3 linked regions of the Massilia sp. METH4 genome follow. The protein of the gene in region 3 interacts with the protein of the main gene of each other region in a pairwise test. Links are inferred from orthologs where the notes say so. Each region holds a gene or a part of one and is shown on either strand. Other genes may lie near its edges.

Region 1 (2,912 bases), 2.6 Mb from region 3 along the record:
TAGGTCTGGATATCGTCGGCCAGTTCCTGGAACGTGGTCGACGTGGTGCGGCCGCAGCCCGGGCAGGCGATCACCATCGGCATGAACTTGCGCAAGCCCATCGTCTGCAGGATTTCCTGGCCGACCACGACTTCCTTGGTGCGGTCGCCGCCCGGTTCCGGCGTGAGCGAGATGCGGATCGTGTCGCCGATGCCTTCCTGCAGCAGCACGGACAGCGCGGCCGTCGAGGCGACGATGCCCTTGCTGCCCATGCCCGCTTCCGTGAGGCCCAGGTGCAGCGCGTAGTCGCAGCGCTTGGCCAGCTCGCGGTAGACGGCGATCAGGTCCTGCACGCCGGAGACCTTGCACGACAGGACGATCTTGTCGCGCCCCAGGCCGATATCCTCGGCGCGCCGGGCATTCTCGATGGCCGACGTGATCAGCGCCTCGTACATCACGTGCTGGGCGGTCCAGGGATTCGTGCGCGCCGCGTTCTCGTCCATGATGCGCGCCAGCAGTGCCTGGTCGAGCGAACCCCAGTTGACGCCGATGCGCACCGGCTTGTCGTGGCGGATCGCCACTTCGATCATCTGGGCGAACTGCGTGTCGCGCTTGGCGCCCTTGCCGACGTTGCCGGGGTTGATGCGGTACTTCGACAGCGCGGCGGCGCAGTCCGGATATTCGGTCAGCAGCGTGTGGCCGTTGTAGTGGAAGTCGCCCACCAGCGGCACGTCGACACCCATCTTGTCGAGCTGCTCGCGGATATACGGCACGGCTTGCGCCGCTTCCGGCCGGTCGACCGTCAGGCGCACCAGCTCGGAGCCGGCGCGGGCCAGCTCCTTGATCTGGATGGCGGTACCGACGGCATCGGCGGTATCGGTGTTCGTCATCGATTGCACGACGACCGGGTGGTCGCCGCCGACCCACACCTTGCGGTCGCCATGGGCGACCAGCACACCCTTGCTGGAGCGGCGCGCGGCTGGGCCGGATGCGGGGCCGGACGGGATCGCGTTGTTCGTTTCGGTCATGCTCATTACTTGATCTGGACGCGGGAAATGGTGCCGTTCGCCACCTTCGGCAACGGCAGCGGCTGGCCGCGCAGCGTGGCGCGCACGCCGTCGGGCGCGCCGACGATCAGCGTGGACTGGCGGTCGATTTCAAAACTCTCGGTGCTGCCCGCCTTCACCAGGCGGGAAATCAGCGGCGACGCGCCGGGACGGCGAATCTCGACCCAGGAATCGGCCGTGAACACCATCGTCAGCGTATTCGCGCCCTGCGCGGCGGGCGCGGCCGGCGTCGCGGCCGGGGCGGGCACGGCCGCAGCCGTCGCGGGAGTGCCCGCCGGCGGCGTGACAGCGGCCGGCGGCGTTGCCGCGGGGGCCGTTGCCGCGGCGCCTGACGCGGCAGCCGTGTTCGGCGCCGGCGTCGTCACCAGCGGTGCCGTATTCTCGGGCGTTGCCGGCCCCGGCGTGGAGACCAGCGGCACGTTCGGCGACAGCAGCGGCGGCGTGGTCGCGGCGGTGGCCGGGGCGGGCGCCGTCGTCGCGGCAGTGCCAGGCGCGGCCGGCGTGCCGACGACGGCCGGGGTAGCGGTGCCGGGCTTGGTCAGCGCGGCCGGCGACAGCAGGCCGGCCTGCCACGCGGCGGCCACGCCGACGACGGCCAAGGCCACCACGCCGCCGATGATCCACATCTTCGGCTTCGAATGCCGCTCGGTCAGCGTGGGGAAACGCGACTCGGAGAACGTGGTCGTGATCTTCTCGCGGCGCACCGGGTGATGGTCGGTCGCGGTGACGGCGGGCGTCACCTCGATCTGGGCCACCAGCGGCGCGGGGTCGAGCCGCACCACCTTCGCGTAGGCGCGGATGAAACCGCGCGTGACGGCCATGTTCGGCAGCGACGCGTAGTCGCCCTGCTCGATCGCCACCACCTGGCGCGGCGCCAGTTTCAGCTGGTCAGCAATCTGTTCCACCGAGAGGCCCATGGCCTCGCGTTGCGCGGCGAGCATTGCTCCGGCCGGCTGCGCTGGTGGCTGGCTCTGCGGCTTTTTTTGCCCTTCTGAATCCATTGTTACCCCTGTCTCACTCATCAAACGCCCCACGTTGATACGCAGCATACTCGGGCGAGGCTTGGTGACGACGCAACCCGGCCGCCCATTCCTCTTCCGCCGCCTTGTCGCCAAGGCGATGCTGCACCCGGATCGCCAGCCACAGCACGTCGGCCGGCAGGCTGTCGGGCCGGGCCACCTTGCCCAGCCGGGTGATAAAGAAGTTGGCGCGCGCGTAGTCGCGTCGCTCGAAATAAACCCGCGCCAGGTTGGCGCTGGTCGATGGCTGGTCCGGCGCCAGCTGCAGTGCCTGCAGCAGATATTGCTCGGCCCGGTCGTAATCCTTGCTCTTCAGCGCGCAATTGCCCGCATTGTTCAGCGCCTTCGCGGGCGACGCGTACTGCCGGCTGGCCAGGGCGGCGTCGAACCAGCGGAACGACTCCGCCACCCGCCCGCTCTGGCACAGGAACGAGCCATAGTTGTTGGCGACGTCCGGGTTGTTCGGCGCCAGTTGCAGCGCGCGCTTGAAGTTATCGTCCGCCAGCGTCGTTTCGCCCATGCCCATGTAGATCAGCGCGCGCATGCCGTAGGCATCCGCGTACTGCGGGTCGGCGTCGATCGCCTTCTTGATCTCGTCGAGCGCGACCGGCAACTGGCCCGCTTCGTAGTAGCCGACCGCCAGCTGCATGCGGATCTGGGCGCGCTTTTGCGCGGCCGTCGCATCCGACAGCGTGGGCAACTCGGCCTTGCCGCTCGTGGCGGCAGCCCCGCCCGGCCCGCCCGTACAGGCAGCCAGCTGCGTCGCCAGCACCACGGCCATGCCGAGGGCTGCCAGGCGCGCGCGGCTCTGGACGGGCTTGGCCATCAGGAACGAATCTCCACGATC
Region 2 (2,819 bases), 220 kb from region 3 along the record:
CGCCGGACAGGTCGATGCCGTCCAGCAGCGGCGATGCCACGGCCTGTTCCGCGGCGATGCGCGCGCGGTCCACGCCGGAAGCGACGGCGGTGCCCATCATGGCCTTGCCCTGCTCGCCCATGATCGTCTTCACGTCGTTGAAGTCGACGTTGATGTGGCCCGGCACGTTGATGATCTCGGCGATGCCGGCGACCGCGTTGTTCAGCACGTCGTCGGCATGCTGCAGCCATTCGATCAGCGATTCATCCTCGTAGATCTCTTCGAGCTTCTCGTTCAGGATCACGATCAGCGAGTCGACGTTCTGCGACAGCTGCTCCAGGCCTTCTTCGGCGATCTCCATGCACTTCTGGCCTTCGTGCGAGAACGGCTTGGAGACCACGGCCACGGTCAGCGCGCCCAGCGACTTCGCCACTTCCGCGACGATCGGGGCGGCGCCGGTGCCGGTGCCGCCGCCCATGCCGGCGGCGATGAACACCATGTGCGCACCGCGCAGCGCATCCTCGATGCGGTTGCGCGATTCCTCGGCCAGCTTGCGGCCGACGTCGGGCTTCATGCCCGCGCCCAGGCCGGTCTCGCCGATCTGGATGATGTTGTCGGCCTTGGAAGCCGACAACGCCTGGGCATCCGTATTGGCGGCGATGAATTCCACGCCGCTCATGCCCTTGTTGATCATGTGCTGCACCGCGTTACCGCCCGCGCCGCCCACACCGACCACTTTGATCACCGTTCCCAGTGATGCGTTATCGACCATATCGAACTCCATGATGTGCTCCTAGAAGAAGAATGCGCCCTTCAATTGCCAGCCCTTGCTTATCGGTAGAAGGACCGGGCTTGACGACCGCGAATATTTTAAAATTACTCGACCCTGGTTTCTACTGTGTCCTCAGAAATTCCCGAGGAACCATTCCTTCATGCGTTGCCAGACCGCCTTCACGGACCCGTCCTGGCGCGTCACGATGTGCCCGCGCAGATACTGCTTCTTCGCCTCCAGCAGCAGGCCGAGCACGGTGGCGTAGCGGGGGCTGCGCACCACGTCGGCCAGCTGGCCGCGATAGTCCGGCGTGCCGAGGCGCGCCGGTTTCAGGAAGATGTCCTCCGCCATTTCGACCATGCCTGGCATGATCGAGGAGCCGCCGGTCAGCACGATGCCGGACGAGAGCACGCCCTCGTATCCGGACTCGCGCACCACCTGGTGCACCATGGCGAACAGTTCCTCCACGCGCGGCTCGATGACGGCAGCCAGCGCCTGGCGGGACAGGTTGCGGGGGCCGCGGTCGCCCAGGCCCGGCACTTCCAGGTGTTCACCCGGATCCGCCAGTACCTGCTTTGCCACGCCGTAGCGGATCTTAATTTCCTCCGCTTCGGACGTGGGCGTCCGCAAGGCCATCGCGATGTCGTTGGTGATCTGGTCACCGGCGATCGGGATCACTGCCGTATGGCGGATCGCGCCGTCCGAGAACACTGCAACGTCGGTGGTGCCGCCGCCGATATCGATCAGCACTACACCCAATTCCTTTTCGTCCGGCGTGAGCACGGCATCCGCGGATGCCATCGGCTGCAGGATCAGGTCCGAGACCTCGAGCCCGCAGCGCCGCACGCACTTGACGATGTTTTGCACGGCGCTCACCGCGCCCGTGACGATATGTACTTTCACCTCCAGCCGGATGCCGCTCATGCCGATCGGCTCGCGCACGTCTTCCTGGCTGTCCACGATGAATTCCTGCGGCACGGTGTGCAGCAGCTGCTGATCAGTGGGGATGTTAACCGCCTTGGCCGTTTCGATGACGCGCGCCACGTCGGTGGCCGTGACCTCCTTTTCCTTGATCGCCACCATGCCGCTCGAATTGAAGCTGCGGATATGGCTGCCCGCGATGCCCGCATACACATTGCGGATCTTGCAGTCGGCCATCAGCTCCGCTTCCTCGAGGGCACGCTGGATGGATTCCACGGTCGCTTCGATGTTCACCACCACGCCCTTCTTGAGGCCCTTCGATTCGTGCTGTCCCAGCCCGATCACTTCGTGGCGGCCATCGCCCATCACCTCGGCCACCACGGCCACCACCTTCGAGGTGCCGATGTCGAGGCCGACGATCAGGTTTTTCGCGTCTTTTGTCATTATCTGCTCGTATGTATTCGTTGTACTACTTGGCCTACTTCTTCTTTTCGGCCGGTATCTTCAATCCAGTTGCCGACAGCGCCAGGCCGTTCTGGTAGCGCATATCGATCGTTTCGATATCGGGCACGCGCGCAGCCAGCTGCGGCCACACCGACACCAGGCGCGCCACGCGCTCCTTCAGCATCGTGGGCGTCTGCTCGCGGCCCAGCGCCACCACGGCACCGTTGTCCAGCGTGACCGTCCACGCATAGCGGCCCGACAGGGCCAGCCCCGCCGGCACCAGCTTCGCCGGCGCGAACCACTTGCGCAGCTCGGCATAGCGCGACAGCACTTCCTTCTCGCTGCCATCCGGTCCGGAGAACTGCGGCAGCTCGTGATCCTCTTCGGCCTCGGCCAGGTTGGCCGTAAACACATCGCCCTTCACCGACAGCAGCCGGCCATCCTCGCCCCAGGTACCCAGCGCCTCGTGCTCTTCCACTTCCACGATCAGCTGGTTCGGCCATTCGCGCCGCACCGTGGCGCGGCGCACCCACGGCACCGCCTCGAACACCTGGCGCACCTGTTCCAGGTTCGCCGTGAAGAAGTTGCCGCGGATGCGCCCCTGCGTGCCGTTCCTCAGCGTGAGCAGGTTTACGTGCCGCAGTTCGGCGCGCTCCATCGCTTCCACGCGGATCGTGCGCAGGTCGAAGATCGGCCGGTGCGC
Region 3 (4,952 bases):
GGCACCACGGCGATCCGGTTGTCCTCTGCCTGCGCCATGTAGTCGTTGTGCCGGATCACCTGCAGCCACACGAGGCGCGCCAGCAGCAGCGCGAAGCAGATGAAGACGAGGGACCCGAGCAGCGTCAGCCGCACCCGAAACAGGTGCAGTTCGCGCTCGTTGTCTTTCAGCTCGGTCATGGCGATGGGCGAGTCAAATGGGGCGGGTATGATCCTTGTCGACCGCGCGCCGCTGCGGCGCCAGCAGCAGCACCGTGATCAGGGGCCACAGCAGTGCCGACACGAAGCTCTCGACAAAGTAGAACCAGCCGGGAAACTTGCCGGAGACCAGGAAGCGCACGGCCAGCTGCACGACCTGCGCCAGCAACAGCAGCGGCAGCACGTGCATCGCCTGCGCGCTCAGCCGGAACCACAGCACCCGCCGATGCATCATGATCGCGCAATACGACAGCAGCGTATAGGCCAGCGCGTTCTCGCCCAGCAGCGTGGCGTCGTGCACATCCATCAGCAGGCCGAGGCAGAACGCGGTGCCGATGCCCACGCGGCGCGGCTGGTGCACGCCCCAGAATACCAGCACCAGCGCCACGAAATCCGGCGCGGCGACGAACTGGCCCCATGGCATCAGGTTGAGCAGGAACGCGGCCATCAGGCTGATGGCGATGAATACGGGGCTGACGGGCAGCAGGATGTACTGCGGACGGTTCATCGGGTCTCCCTCGCTGCCGCCGGCGGCACGGCGCGTGGCGCGGCATTGTTCGTCGTTGCCGTGGGCACCGGTGCGGCGTTGTTCGTTGCCGCCGCGGGCGGCGCGGCGGTGTTGCCCGCTGTTGCCGCAGGGGCCGGAGCCGCCGGCCGCAGGCCAGGCGCGCCATTCGCGCCCGGCGCCGCGGGTAGCGTTGCCGGGCCGGCGGCAGTGGGCGTAGCCGTGCCGGCGGGGGCGGCACCAGCGGCGGCGGCGGCCGCGCCCTCCGCTCCCTTGGCATCGGCCGTTTTCTTCTTCTTCACAGGCTTGCTGGTATCTTCTTCCGGAGGCCGTGGCGGCAGTTCCGGCGGCGACATCAGGATCAGCAATTGGGTATTGCGCTCGATGCCGGCCAGCGGCTGGCACACCACGCGGCCGAACATGCCGTTCGCGCTGTTCTCCACCTGCATGACGCGCGCCACGGCCAGGCCGGCCGGGTACACGCCGTCGATGCCGGAGGTGACGAGGATGTCGCCCACCACCACGTCGGCATTGGGCGCCATGAAGCGCAGGTCGAGGTTGCCGGACTGGCCGCGGCCGTAAGCCACGCTGCGCAAGCCGTTGCGCAGCACCTGCACGGGAATGGCCTGTTCCTTGTCGGTCAGCAGCGTGACTTCGGACGTGAACGGAAACACGCGCGTCACCTGCCCCACCACGCCCTGGTTGTCGATCACCGGCAGTCCGGCCCGCACACCCTGCTGGGTGCCGCGGTTGAGGATCACCTTGCGGGTGAAGACATCGCGCGCGTCGTACAGGATCTCGGCCAGCATCGTCTTGCCGGGCACTTTTTCACGGGCTTCCAGCAGGCGGCGCAGCTGGGCATTCTCGATCTGCATGAGCTGCGCCTGCTGCAGGGACTGCGACATGGCGATCTGCTTCGTCTGCAGGTCGCGCACCTGGCGTTGCAGGCCGGACAGCGTGGAGAAATACGTGCCCACGCCCAACATCGCGTCGCGCGGCAGCATGGCCACCACCTGCAGCGGATACAGCACGGTACCGACGGCCTGGCGCACCACGGTCAGCGCGCCGACCCGCGAATCGAACAGCAGCAACGCGATCGAGATGCACGCGCAGATCATCATCTTGGCGCGCGCGGACGCCCCTTGCTTGAAGAGTGGCGGCGGACTGTATTCCATAGACCCTGAAAGGACGGGAGCGGACCGCGCCGGCAAGTGCCTGGCGCGGGAACCGCTCCGGTATTGCTAACGACTGCTTACGTCAAACGCGCCCCGGCCACCGTCGCGCCGACCATGGCACCGAGGGCGGCAACGGCGGCCGACGTGGTAGCGATCACTCGTACGAGAAGATCGAACCGAGCTGGTCCATGCGCTCCAGCGCCATGCCGGAGCCGCGCACCACGCAGGTCAGCGGGTCTTCGGCCACCAGCACCGGCAGGCCGGTTTCTTCCATCAGCAGGCGATCCAGGTCGCGCAGCAGCGCGCCGCCACCCGTCAGCATCATGCCTTTCTCGGCGATGTCGGCGCCCAGTTCCGGCGGGGTCTGTTCCAGCGCGTTCTTCACGGCCGACACGATATTGTTCAGCGGGTCGGTCAGTGCTTCCAGGATCTCGTTCGACGAGATCGTGAACGAACGGGGAATGCCTTCGGACAGGTTGCGGCCCTTGACTTCCATCTCCTTGACTTCGGAGCCCGGGAACGCGGAACCGATGGCCTTCTTGATCGCCTCGGCCGTCTGTTCGCCGATCAGCATGCCGTAGTTGCGGCGGATGTAGTTGACGATTGCCTCGTCGAACTTGTCACCGCCCACGCGCACGGAACCTTTATAGACCATGCCGCCCAGCGAGATGATGCCCACCTCGGTGGTGCCGCCGCCGATGTCGACGACCATCGAGCCCGTGGCATCGGACACCGGCAGGCCGGCGCCGATCGCGGCGGCCATCGGTTCCTCGATCAGGTACACCTGCGAGGCGCCGGCGCCCAGCGCCGATTCACGGATCGCGCGGCGTTCCACCTGGGTCGAACCGCACGGCACGCAGATGATGATGCGCGGCGACGGGCGGAAGAACTTCGAGTCGTGCACCATGCGGATGAACTGCTTGAGCATCTGCTCGGTCACGGTGAAGTCGGCGATCACGCCATCCTTCATGGGGCGGATCGCTTCGATATTGCCGGGCACCTTGCCGAGCATCTGCTTGGCTTCCTTGCCTACTGCCTGGATGGTCTTCTTGCCATTCGGGCCGCCTTCCTGGCGGATCGCCACGACCGAGGGTTCGTCGAGCACGATGCCCGAGCCGCGCACGTAAATGAGGGTATTTGCCGTGCCGAGGTCAATGGCCAGATCGGACGAGATGTACCTGCGTAAAAAACCAAACATGAGTATCCTGTAGCGCTCTTGCCCGCGCGTGGGCAGTTATGAAAGTGTCCTGTGACGCGATGTGCTGGGAAGGGGCGGCTTCGCGCCGGGCCATGCCGAGTCCTGCAGGAGTCGTACAAAACAGGGCGGCCACGGGGCGCCGGCCCCCGGGAGGCCAGCAACGCATCAACCCGGCATTCTACCTTATAATTCACGGGCTATTTGCCCTAAATCCACTCAAAAGTGTGGCCCTGCAACTGTGAATTTACGCGGTATTGCAGGTGTTTTAAGGCCGAAATGGCCGATCTTACAAAAGTCTTATCGAAACCTGCTGTTAAAATTTCCTGCGCTTTTCGCGCCCTTCGACCATGTCCCTGACACCCAATGACGTAAACCGCATCGCCAAGCTGGCGCAACTGGAAATGGACGAGCAGCATTCCGCGGCGATGCTGGACAAGCTGAACGGCATTTTCGCGCTGGCCGAGCAGATGCGGGCCGTGGATACCGACGGCGTGCCGCCGCTGGCGCACCCGCTGGCCGCGCACATGCAGGTCGCCCTGCGCCTGCGCGACGACGTGCCCACCGAACCGAACCGCCGCGACGACTACCAGAAAGTGGCGCCGAAAACTGAAGACGGCCTGTACCTGGTGCCGAAGGTGATCGACTAATCCACGCGCGTTGAGAACATGACCATCCATACCAAGACCCTCAAAGAACTGTCCGCGCTGCTGCAGTCGAAAGAGATTTCCGCCACCGAGCTGGCCACGCATTACCTGGACCGCATCGAGGCGAGCGACCTGAATGCCTTCCTGCACGTTGACCGCCAGCTGACGCTGGCCCAGGCCGCCGATGCGGACGCGCGCCTGGCCGCCGGCAATGCCCATGCGCTGACCGGCGTGCCGATTGCCCACAAGGATATCTTCGTCACGCGCGGCTGGCGCTCGACTGCCGGCTCGAAGATGCTGGCCAACTACGTGAGCCCGTTCGACGCCACGGTGGTCGAGAAACTGCATGGCGTGGGCATGGTCCACCTCGGCAAGGTCAATTGCGACGAATTCGCCATGGGCTCGTCCAACGAGAACTCGGCATTCGGCGCCGTGCTGAATCCGTGGGACAAGGCTGCCGTGCCGGGCGGTTCCTCGGGTGGCTCGGCCGCCGCGGTGGCCGCGCGCCTGGCGCCGGCCGTGACCGGCACCGACACGGGCGGCTCGATCCGCCAGCCGGCCTCGTTCTGCGGCATCACCGGCATCAAGCCCACCTACGGCCGCGTCTCGCGCTTCGGCATGATCGCCTTCGCCTCCTCGCTGGACCAGGGCGGCCCGATGGCGCGGACAGCCGAGGATTGCGCCCTGCTGCTGTCCGCTATGGCCGGCTACGACGAGCGCGACTCGACGAGCCTCGCGCCGGAACAGGGCGGCGTGCATGAAGACTTCACGCGCAACCTGAATGAACCCTTGAGCGGCCTGCGCGTCGGCGTGCCGAAGGAATACTTCGGCGAAGGCCTTGCGGCGGACGTGGAAGCGGCCGTGCGCGGCGCGCTGGAGCAGTTCGTGAAGCTGGGCGCCACGCTGGTCGACATCTCGCTGCCGAACACCGCGCTGTCGATCCCGGCCTACTACATGATCGCGCCGGCCGAGGCGTCGTCGAACCTGTCGCGCTTCGACGGCGTGCGCTACGGCTTCCGCGCCGAGGGCTACAAGGACCTGCAGGACATGTACAGGAAGACGCGCGCCCAGGGCTTCGGCCCCGAGGTGCAGCGCCGCATCATGGTCGGCACCTATGTGCTGTGCCATGGCTACTACGATGCGTACTATGTGAAGGCGCAGAAGATCCGCCGCCTGATCGCCGACGATTTCGCGAAGGTCCTCTCCGGGCCGGATGCCGTGTGCGACGTGATC

What was found. Proteins that work in one complex are often made in the same cells at the same time.
Region 1: the proteins of V6Z91_RS11970 (region 3) and V6Z91_RS00285 interact in binary tests that used the Escherichia coli proteins (3 or more experiments, as listed by UniProt). The link is inferred for Massilia sp. METH4 from one-to-one orthologs.
Region 2: the proteins of V6Z91_RS11970 (region 3) and ftsA interact in binary tests that used the Escherichia coli proteins (3 or more experiments, as listed by UniProt). The link is inferred for Massilia sp. METH4 from one-to-one orthologs.

What each region holds. Positions count from the first base shown.
Region 1 is NZ_CP146614.1:59,117-62,028, forward strand. It holds V6Z91_RS00285 (helix-turn-helix domain-containing protein), read right to left. Parts: upstream 1,988-2,912; coding sequence 1,013-1,987; downstream 1-1,012. Other genes in the region: ispG (flavodoxin-dependent (E)-4-hydroxy-3-methylbut-2-enyl-diphosphate synthase), read right to left, coding at 1-1,007; pilW (type IV pilus biogenesis/stability protein PilW), read right to left, coding at 2,061-2,891; rlmN (23S rRNA (adenine(2503)-C(2))-methyltransferase RlmN), read right to left, coding at 2,891-2,912.
Region 2 is NZ_CP146614.1:2,917,768-2,920,586, reverse strand. It holds ftsA (cell division protein FtsA), read right to left. Parts: upstream 2,117-2,819; coding sequence 884-2,116; downstream 1-883. Other genes in the region: V6Z91_RS12955 (cell division protein FtsQ/DivIB), read right to left, coding at 2,151-2,819; ftsZ (cell division protein FtsZ), read right to left, coding at 1-763. UniProt on the Escherichia coli protein: Essential cell division protein that assists in the assembly of the Z ring. May serve as the principal membrane anchor for the Z ring.
Region 3 is NZ_CP146614.1:2,699,682-2,704,633, reverse strand. What follows is about bases 1,054-3,997. They hold V6Z91_RS11970 (rod shape-determining protein), read right to left. Parts: upstream 3,076-3,997; coding sequence 2,032-3,075; downstream 1,054-2,031. Other genes in these bases: gatA (Asp-tRNA(Asn)/Glu-tRNA(Gln) amidotransferase subunit GatA), read left to right, coding at 3,747-3,997; gatC (Asp-tRNA(Asn)/Glu-tRNA(Gln) amidotransferase subunit GatC), read left to right, coding at 3,423-3,722; mreC (rod shape-determining protein MreC), read right to left, coding at 1,054-1,877. Outside these bases: mrdA (penicillin-binding protein 2), read right to left, coding at 1-179; rod shape-determining protein MreD, read right to left, coding at 193-705; more of mreC, read right to left, coding at 702-1,053; more of gatA, read left to right, coding at 3,998-4,952. UniProt on the Escherichia coli protein: Forms membrane-associated dynamic filaments that are essential for cell shape determination. Acts by regulating cell wall synthesis and cell elongation, and thus cell shape.